DNA from 2 places in the Bradyrhizobium sp. AZCC 1610 genome. Region 2 is predicted to be linked to the other one. Evidence: predicted binding sites of a transcription regulator. Region 2 holds the regulator's gene; the other holds the start of a gene.

The links. Region 2 encodes HrcA, which represses chaperone genes, less so after heat shock. Its sites were predicted from a motif close to GTTAGCACTCNCNNNNNGNGAGTGCTAAC; they were not measured.
Region 1: V1279_RS16945 (co-chaperone GroES) is a predicted target of HrcA. The motif match lies at 1,639-1,667, and genes of this name have one in related genera.

What each region holds. Positions count from the first base shown of each region.
Region 1 covers NZ_JAZHRR010000001.1:3,413,751-3,418,120, reverse strand. The annotation lists gene groL (chaperonin GroEL) at 1-1,150, opposite strand, end outside; gene V1279_RS16945 (co-chaperone GroES) at 1,288-1,605, opposite strand; gene V1279_RS16940 (usg protein) at 1,874-2,158, shown strand; gene V1279_RS16935 (MFS transporter) at 2,629-3,825, shown strand; gene V1279_RS16930 (hypothetical protein) at 3,972-4,370, shown strand, end outside.
Region 2 covers NZ_JAZHRR010000001.1:7,287,575-7,291,944, reverse strand. The annotation lists gene V1279_RS35710 (helix-turn-helix domain-containing protein) at 1-790, shown strand, start outside; gene V1279_RS35705 (VOC family protein) at 905-1,285, shown strand; gene grpE (nucleotide exchange factor GrpE) at 1,304-1,909, opposite strand; gene hrcA (heat-inducible transcriptional repressor HrcA) at 2,088-3,176, opposite strand; gene rph (ribonuclease PH) at 3,335-4,048, shown strand; gene rdgB (RdgB/HAM1 family non-canonical purine NTP pyrophosphatase) at 4,060-4,370, shown strand, end outside.

The sequences.
Region 1 (4,370 bases), 3.9 Mb from region 2:
CGCCGCCGACGCGGATCACCGCGACGCCACCCGCGAGCTTGGCCAGACGCTCCTGCAGCTTCTCACGGTCGTAGTCCGAGGTGGTTTCCTCGATCTGCGCCTTGATCTGCTGCACGCGCGCCTCGATGTCGGCCTTCTTGCCGGCGCCGTTGACGATGGTGGTGTTTTCCTTGTCGATCATCACCTTCTTGGCGCGGCCGAGCATCTGCAGGGTCACGTTCTCGAGCTTGATGCCGAGATCTTCCGAGATCGCCTGACCACCGGTCAGAACCGCGATGTCCTGCAGCATGGCCTTGCGGCGATCGCCGAAGCCCGGAGCCTTGACGGCCGCAACCTTGAGGCCGCCACGCAGACGGTTGACGACGAGGGTGGCAAGGGCTTCGCCTTCGACGTCTTCCGCGACGATGACCAGCGGCTTGCCGGTCTGCACCACGGCTTCGAGCAGGGGCAGCAGTTCGTTCAGCGAGGAGAGCTTCTTCTCGTTGATCAGGATGTAGGCATCGTCCATCTCAACGCGCATCTTGTCGGCGTTGGTGACGAAGTAGGGCGAGATGTAGCCGCGGTCGAACTGCATGCCCTCGACGACGTCGAGTTCGGTCTCGAGCGACTTGGCTTCTTCAACCGTGATGACGCCCTCGTTGCCGACTTTCTTCATGGCATCGGCGAGGAACTTGCCGATTTCGGCGTCGCCGTTGGCGGAGATGGTGCCGACCTGGGCGATTTCCTCGTTCGAGGTGACCTTCTTGGAGTTCTTGACGAGGTCGGCGACCACGGCTTCCACCGCGAGATCGATACCGCGCTTCAGATCCATCGGGTTCATGCCGGCGGCGACCGACTTGGCGCCTTCACGGACGATTGCAGCCGCGAGAACGGTTGCGGTGGTGGTGCCGTCGCCGGCAGCATCGGCCGACTTGGAGGCGACTTCGCGCACCATCTGCGCGCCCATGTTCTCGAACTTGTCGTCGAGTTCGATTTCCTTGGCGACGGTGACGCCGTCCTTGGTAATGCGGGGAGCGCCGAACGACTTGTCGAGCACGACGTTGCGGCCCTTCGGACCGAGCGTCACCTTGACGGCGTTGTTAAGGATGTCGACGCCGCGCAGCATGCGGTCGCGGGCATCGACGCCGAATTTGACTTCCTTGGCTGACATAATGATCTCCGTATTCCCAGATCCCAAGGTCCGCGCGACTGGGCGGATTCCTGAGAGATGAGATTTGGATTGCAGGCCTCTTCCTTCGAGACGCCGGCTGCGCCGGCTCCTCAGGATGAGGGAACGGGCTAAAGCGCTTAAGCGGCCTTCTTCTTGGCGGCGGGAACGTCGGTGAGAACGCCCATGATGTCGGACTCCTTCATAATCAGGAGCTCTTCACCATCGATCTTGACCTCGGTGCCCGACCATTTGCCGAACAGCACGCGGTCGCCGACCTTGAGGTCGATCGGGATCAGCTTGCCGGCTTCGTCACGGCCGCCCGGGCCCACGGCGGTGATTTCGCCCTGCGAGGGCTTTTCCTTGGCACTGTCCGGAATGATGATGCCGCCTGCGGTTTTGTCTTCGGCATCGATGCGTTTGACCACGACGCGGTCGTGGAGCGGACGGAACTTCACGCGATCCTCCATGGCTTTTGTGATTATTTCTGGATTGGCAGTCGCAATGAGCGAGTGCTAGCCGCTCTTCACATAAGCCTGTGACACTGGGGCACAAGGGCTTCGGCCCACGATGTTTGACTGCGACTTGAGTTTCTGGAGGAGGGGCGACTGCTAGCAGGTGAAGTCACATGCTGCTAGCGCGTTGATTGCTATGACCTATTGAACGTTTCCCTTTTTTGGCGAATTGATAATCACGCACCACTCTTCAGTTGGGCTGGAGGTTTGCATGGTCGAGAAAGATGCGATTTCAAAGGATTTCAGGAAGCAGGTCTTAGGCTACGGACTGACAACAGCGGAAATCGTTTATCGCCGTCCGGATCGGCGCTGGCTGCTGCAAACTTACGTCTGGCAGGACTACGATATGTTTCCGGATTTCCCGGCGCTAAAGGATTTCCTCGCGTTCTGGGAAACGAAGCTCGAAGGCCCGCTGTTTGCGGTCACCGTCGCGCACTCCGAACTGATCAAGCCTGCCGAACTACGCGCCGTGGACGGAGTCTTCCGGCTACATTAGCGCGAAGGGGCGCAGAGCTTTGGGGTGATCTCTGTCGCTCATGCGCAAAAAGCTTTCGGGAAATTTACTCTCTTCACGAGGGCCAATTCAGCGAGATCACAAGCCCGCGTATCGGCTTAAGCCTGCAAAGGGGAAGGGTTGTCCGGCGTCTGCTTGGGTCAAAACAGAAGTCGCGGCTGGGTTTGCGAACTTTATCGCGCAAGGCATTTGGAATCGATGCGCATGCCTCGCTATCTGATATCCTGGAGTGCGGCCTTTTCGAGCAACTGTCGAAGACCAGCCGCGTCACCCAACGCTCCTTGCCACTTCCGCCCAGGATCACAGCCTGCCGGAAAGGGAGGTTGTCGGCCACACCCCAGCAAACGGACCACCATCGCTGACAGGCCACACGATCTCTTCGGCTGGCTTGTGCTCCACCGGCAATCTCGGGATAGTGGACGCCTTGCGACACGAGCCAGGCAACGTTGTGCATGACTAGGCGGCCCGCCCGCATTCTCCCAGTCATCGTGTTGTCCCAGCTTGCCGGGACCTCCCTCTGGTTTGCCGGCAACGCGGTGCTTCCCGACTTGCAGAACCGCTTGGGGCTGCCGGACCAGGCCTTGGGCCACATCACCGCCGCCGTTCAGCTTGGCTTCATCGCAGGCACGCTTGCGTTTGCTGTTCTGGCCGTTTCCGACAGATACTCGCCGCGCGCGACCTTCCTTGCCTGCTCCCTCCTTGGCGCGTCGTGCAATGCGGGCCTCTATTTGTGGAGTGGGGAGATCCCCCTGCTGTTGACCCGCTTCGCGACTGGGTTTTTCCTCGCTGGCATATACCCGATCGGCATGAAGATCGCTTCCGGATGGTATCGGAGCGATCTCGGAAAGGCCTTGGGCTTTCTGGTCGGCGCGGCCGTGCTCGGCACGGCCCTCCCGCACCTCATCAAGGGGCTGGGGCAGACTTTGCCTTGGGAAATAGTCGTCTTGAGCGTTTCACTCATTGCCGCCCTTGGTGGCGTGATCATGTACGTCTTTGTGCCGGACGGACCGTTCCTGGTTGCTGGATCCCGTTTCCATCCAGGTGCGATGCTCGCAGTTTTTCGATCTGCGCGGTTTCGCGCTTCAGCCTTCGGGTATTTCGGTCACATGTGGGAGTTGTATGCGTTCTGGGCGTTCCTGCCGCCGGCGCTTGCTGCCTACGCCTCCCGCCCAGAGCCAGTCGACCTCAACTTGTCCCTGCTGTCATTCGCCGTTATCGCCGCAGGGGCGATCGGCTGCGTGGTCGGCGGCTATTTGTCGGTATCTCTGGGCAGCGCCCGCGTAGCGTTTGCACAACTCGCTGCGTCGGGACTTTGTTGTCTCGCATCACCCCTGTTGTTCAACGCAACGCCAGCGCTATTCATCGGGTTCCTGCTGTTCTGGGGGATCGTCGTCGCTGGTGACTCGCCGCAATTCTCAGCGCTGAACGCGTCCTCCGCCCCACGCGAGCAAGTGGGGTCGGCCTTGACCATTGCCAACTGTATCGGATTCGGGATCTCGATCGTTAGCATACAGCTTCTCAACCTCACGGCCAGCCTCGTTCCAACGCCGTATCTGTTCTTGATGCTGGCGCCTGGTCCCGTTGTTGGCATCCTGGCCCTGCGTCCGCTCCTCGCCAGAAATCTTGTTGGGAAATCGCCATGGGGATAAAAAGCCTTACTGCTGCGCCCACGGCAGCTCTTGCTCTCGGAGTGTTCTTCACACCGCCGGCTGCGATCGCCACCGATGCGATCATCAGCACGGTCGCGTCGCTCGTCACGGTCGCCATCGGAAATCTCGGCTTCACGTCGCCTGCAATGGGTGAGCCGGCCGCACTCACGAAAAAACAATCGGATGCGCTCAATACATACAATAATTCACGAAGCAACTTTGAATCGATCCTGGGGCAGCGGCGCGCGCAGATCAGTTCGAACCAACGGCTGCCGAACTTGCCGGGACAGGCACTCTACCTTGCACGCAACAACATGATGAGCGCATACAAGGACCTCACCGACGCGCTTCCGTCCAAAACAGGTGGGCCTAACAAATACGGAATCCCTCCGGCGTACTTTAACGCCGATAATGAGCCGCTGCTCGATGAGTACAGGAGACTCTTCGACCTCATGCAAGCGCCTCCCGTCAACGCGCAGAAATCAGATACGCCATTCAAGGACGTTGTCGATTTGGGCTCTGCCATTGCGCGAGCCAAGGGCCTT
Region 2 (4,370 bases):
GGCTGGTCTCATCTCCGGAATGACCGGTTACCGTGAAACGGCGCGTGGCCGGTTTTCCCAGCGCGAGACCGCATCGCTGGTGATACCCCTGATCATCAGCTTCGGCACGCCGTTCCTGATCGCGCTCGGGCGCGAGCCTGATGCCGCCGACCGGCAGCCGAGCTTCGCCGCCGGGCTTTACGCCGGCCCGGTCCTGATCGAGTCCGACGGCGGCGCCGAATGCGTGCAGGTGGATTTCACGCCGCTCGGCGCCTACCGATTCTTTGGCAACGCCGTCGTCGATCTCGCCGCGCGTATGGTCGACATGTCAGACGTGCTGGGCCGTGAAGGCCGGCAACTGCGCGAACGGCTTGGCGCGACGCCCCTTTGGCAAAACCGTTTCGACCTGGTCGAGGATTTTGTTGCTGATCGCGCCAACCACCTGCCGTCCCCGGAGATCGAATTCGCCTATCGACGATTGGCGCGCACGGCGGGCGGCACGCGGATCACCGCGCTCGCGAAAGAGATAGGCTGGAGCCGCAAGCACCTGGTGTACCGTTTTCGATCCGAACTCGGTCTCGCACCGAAGCCGGTTGCCCGCATCATGCGTTTCCATCGAGCCTGTCGGCTCGCACATGCAGGAGAGGCGCACGGCTGGGCCGGGATTGCGGCCGAGAGCGGTTATGCCGATCAGGCGCATCTCGCCCGCGAATTTTCAACCCTTGCCGGCGAAACGCCAACGTCGTGGGCCCAACGGCTGGCCCTGACCGACAGCCGCCTGATGCGCCCGCTGGACGAACTGGCCCGGTAACAAATCTTCAAGCCGGCGCTGCCGCGCTTGGGCATATTGGCGCGGGAGCCATCAGCAAGGAGGTTTTCCGTGACCAACCAAAGCGAAATCGAAGCGCCGCGCATCTATCCGACGATGCGCTGCCGGGATACCGAGGCCATGATCGGCTGGCTGAAGGACGTGGTCGGCTTCACCGAGCGCGTCGTCTACCGCAACGGCGACACGGTGCAGCATGCCGAACTTGCCTACGGCGCCTCGCTTCTGATGCTGGGCCAGTCCCGCGACGACGAATACGGCAAACTCGTCGGCGATATCGGCGGCCGCCGCACCGACGCGCTCTACGTCGCCGTCGACGATCCCGACGCGCTGCATGCCAGGGTCAAGGCATCAGGCGCAAAGATCGAGATGGAACTGCACGACACGGATTATGGCAGCCGCGACTTCGCCTGCCGGGATCCAGAAGGCAATCTCTGGAGTTTTGGCACGTACCGGCCGAAGGCGGACGAGAAGCCGTAGAGCGTTTTCGAGTCCGGCTCAGTTCGTGACGTCGGCGGCCGGCGCGGCCTTGGCGCCGCCCTTGGAGACGGCGACCAGCGCCGGGCGCAGCACGCGCTCGCCGATCATGAAGCCGGCCTGCACGACCTGAACCACCGTCCCGGACGGAACGGATGGGTCGGGCACTTCGTACATCGCCTGCTGGAAGTTGGGATCGAACTTCTCGCCCGATGGATCGAACTTCCTGACGCCGTTCTTCTCCAGCGTGTTGAGCAGCGAGCGCTCGGTCAGTTCCACGCCCTCGATGAAGGCCTTGATGCCAGGGTCGGCGGTCTCCCTGGCCTCGGCCGGAATCGCGTCGAGCGCGCGCTGCAGATTGTCGGCGATATCGAGAATGTCGCGCGCGAAGCCCGTGATGCCGTACATCTTGGAATCGGCAACCTCGCGCCTGGTGCGCTGGCGCAGGTTCTCCATTTCCGCCAGCGTGCGCAGCATCTTGTCGCGCGTCTCGGCCAGTTCCTTGGTCAGTGCCTCATTCGATCCTTCCTCGGGATCGTCGGGCATGATGTAGGGTTTTGAGACCACGGGCTCGCCGGTCTGGGCCGGTTTCACCGCATCATCACTCGGCCGGTTCGGATCGGTCATAAGGCTGCCTTCTCAAAAAACGTATCTGGTTCGATGGGGATTTGCTGAGCGGGATATCGTGCTTTGGGGGTCGAAAATCAAGCTTTCCATAGCGTTTTCGAGCGAAGTGGGCACCGGTTCGCGTGAAGAAAATGCGTCAAACCAAAAAAGTCCGGGATTGAGGTCCTATTCGGGCAGATTAGCCACGCAGCATCCGGCTGACGATCCGGGCGGCGTAATCCACCGTCGGAATCACCCTTGCATAGTTCAGCCGCGTCGGCCCGATCACGCCGAGAACGCCGACGATGCGGCCCGCGGCATCGCCATAGGGGGCGATGATGGTGGAGGAACCGGACAGCGAAAACAGCTTGTTCTCCGATCCGATGAAAATCCTGACACCTTCGGCGCGCTCGGCCCGGCCCAACAGATCGATCACGCCGCGCTTGGTCTCGAGATCGTCGAACAGCGACTTGACGCGTTCGAGATCCTCCAGCGCGTGCAGGTCTTCCAGCAAATTGGCATGGCCGCGCACGATCAATTGCCGGTCGTCGTTGTCGCCGCCGGACCAGCTTGCGATGCCGGCCGCGATCACCTTCTGCGTCAATTGATCGAGTTCGGCGCGGCTCTGCGTCAGCGCGGTTTCGAGCTCAAGGCGCGCTTCCGCAAGCGTCCGCCCGCGAATCCGCGAATTGAGGAAGTTGGTCGCTTCGGTCAGCGCCGACGAGGGCACGCCGGGCGGCAGCGCCAGCACGCGGTTTTCGACCTGGCCGTCTTCGCCGACCAGCACCACCAGCGCGCGCTCCGGCTCCAGCCGCACGAATTCGATGTGCTTCAGCCGCGAATTCGATTTGGCGGTCAGCACCACGGCGGCGGCCCGGGTCAGGCCGGACAGCCGCGTCAGCGCTTCGCCGAGCGCCGCCTCGACTGATTGCGCGCGCCCGACGGATGCGAGCTGGCTCTGGATCGATTCCCGTTCCGGTTCGGTGAGGTCGCCGACCTGCATCAAGGCGTCGACGAAGAAGCGCAGGCCAAGCTCGGTCGGCAACCGCCCTGCCGAGGTATGCGGCGCATAGATCAGGCCGAGCGCTTCGAGGTCCGACATCACGTTGCGGACGGAGGCCGGCGACAGCGGCACCGCGATCAGGCGCGAAATGTTGCGCGAGCCGACGGGGTCGCCGGTGGCGAGATAGCTCTCGACAATTTGACGAAAAATGTCGCGCGAGCGCTCGTTGAGCTGGGCGAGCCCGGCGTGCGGCGCGATCAGGCCAATCGGATCGTGGTGGGCCACGGGCTTAACTCCTTGGACAGCCCCTAATTTGTCGCTCCGGCGGGCCAATGACAAGCGTCCCTTTCCTCCAAACAGGGCCAAAGGCCCTTGCCGCTGCGCACGCCCCCACCTACAAGCACCGCAAACGCATTTTCGCTCGATCTTCGAAAGGATTTCCCATGCGGCCAAGCCGCCGTGCGCCCGATCAGCTGCGCCCCGTGTCGCTGGAACGCGGCGTCGTCAAATACGCCGAAGGTTCTTGCATGGTGAAGTTCGGCGACACCCATGTGCTGGTCACGGCCACGCTGGAAGAACGGCTGCCGCCATGGCTGAAGGGCCAGGGCCGCGGCTGGGTCACCGCCGAATACGGCATGCTGCCGCGCGCCACGCTGGAGCGCACCCGCCGCGAGGCCGCCGCCGGCAAGCAGGGCGGCCGCACGGTCGAGATTCAGCGGCTGATCGGTCGTTCCTTGCGGGCAGCAGTCGACCTCGAAGCGCTCGGCGAGCGCCAGATCACGGTCGACTGCGACGTGATCCAGGCCGATGGCGGCACTCGCACCGCCTCGATCACGGGCGCCTGGGTGGCCCTTGCCGACTGCATCTCGTGGATGAAAAACCGCAACATGCTGAAGGCCAACGTGCTGCGCGACAATGTCGCGGCGATCTCCTGCGGCATCTACAACGGCACGCCGGTGCTCGACCTCGATTATGCCGAGGATTCCGAGGCCGAAACTGACGCCAATTTCGTCATGACCGGCGACGGCCGCATCATCGAGGTGCAGGGCACCGCCGAGAAGACGCCGTTCTCGCAGGACGAGTTCCTGGCGCTGATGGAACTGGCGCGCAAGGGTGTCGCGCGTCTGGTGGACTTGCAGAAGCTGGCCGTCGCGTAGTCTGATCGCACATGCACCGTCGAATCACCGGCGCCCTCGTGATCGCGACCCACAATCCCGGCAAGCTCGCCGAGATGCGGGAATTGCTGGCGCCGCATGGCGTCGAGGCCGTTTCCGCGGGCGACCTGGGCCTCGGCGAGCCCGAGGAAGGCGGCGAGACGTTTCGCGCCAATGCCGCAATCAAGGCAATCGCGGCGGCGAAAGCCGCGCAACTGCCGGCCTTTGCCGACGATTCCGGCCTCGTGGTCGATGCGCTGGACGGCGCCCCCGGCATCTACTCGGCGCGTTGGGCCGGCGAGGGCAAGGATTTCATGGCGGCAAT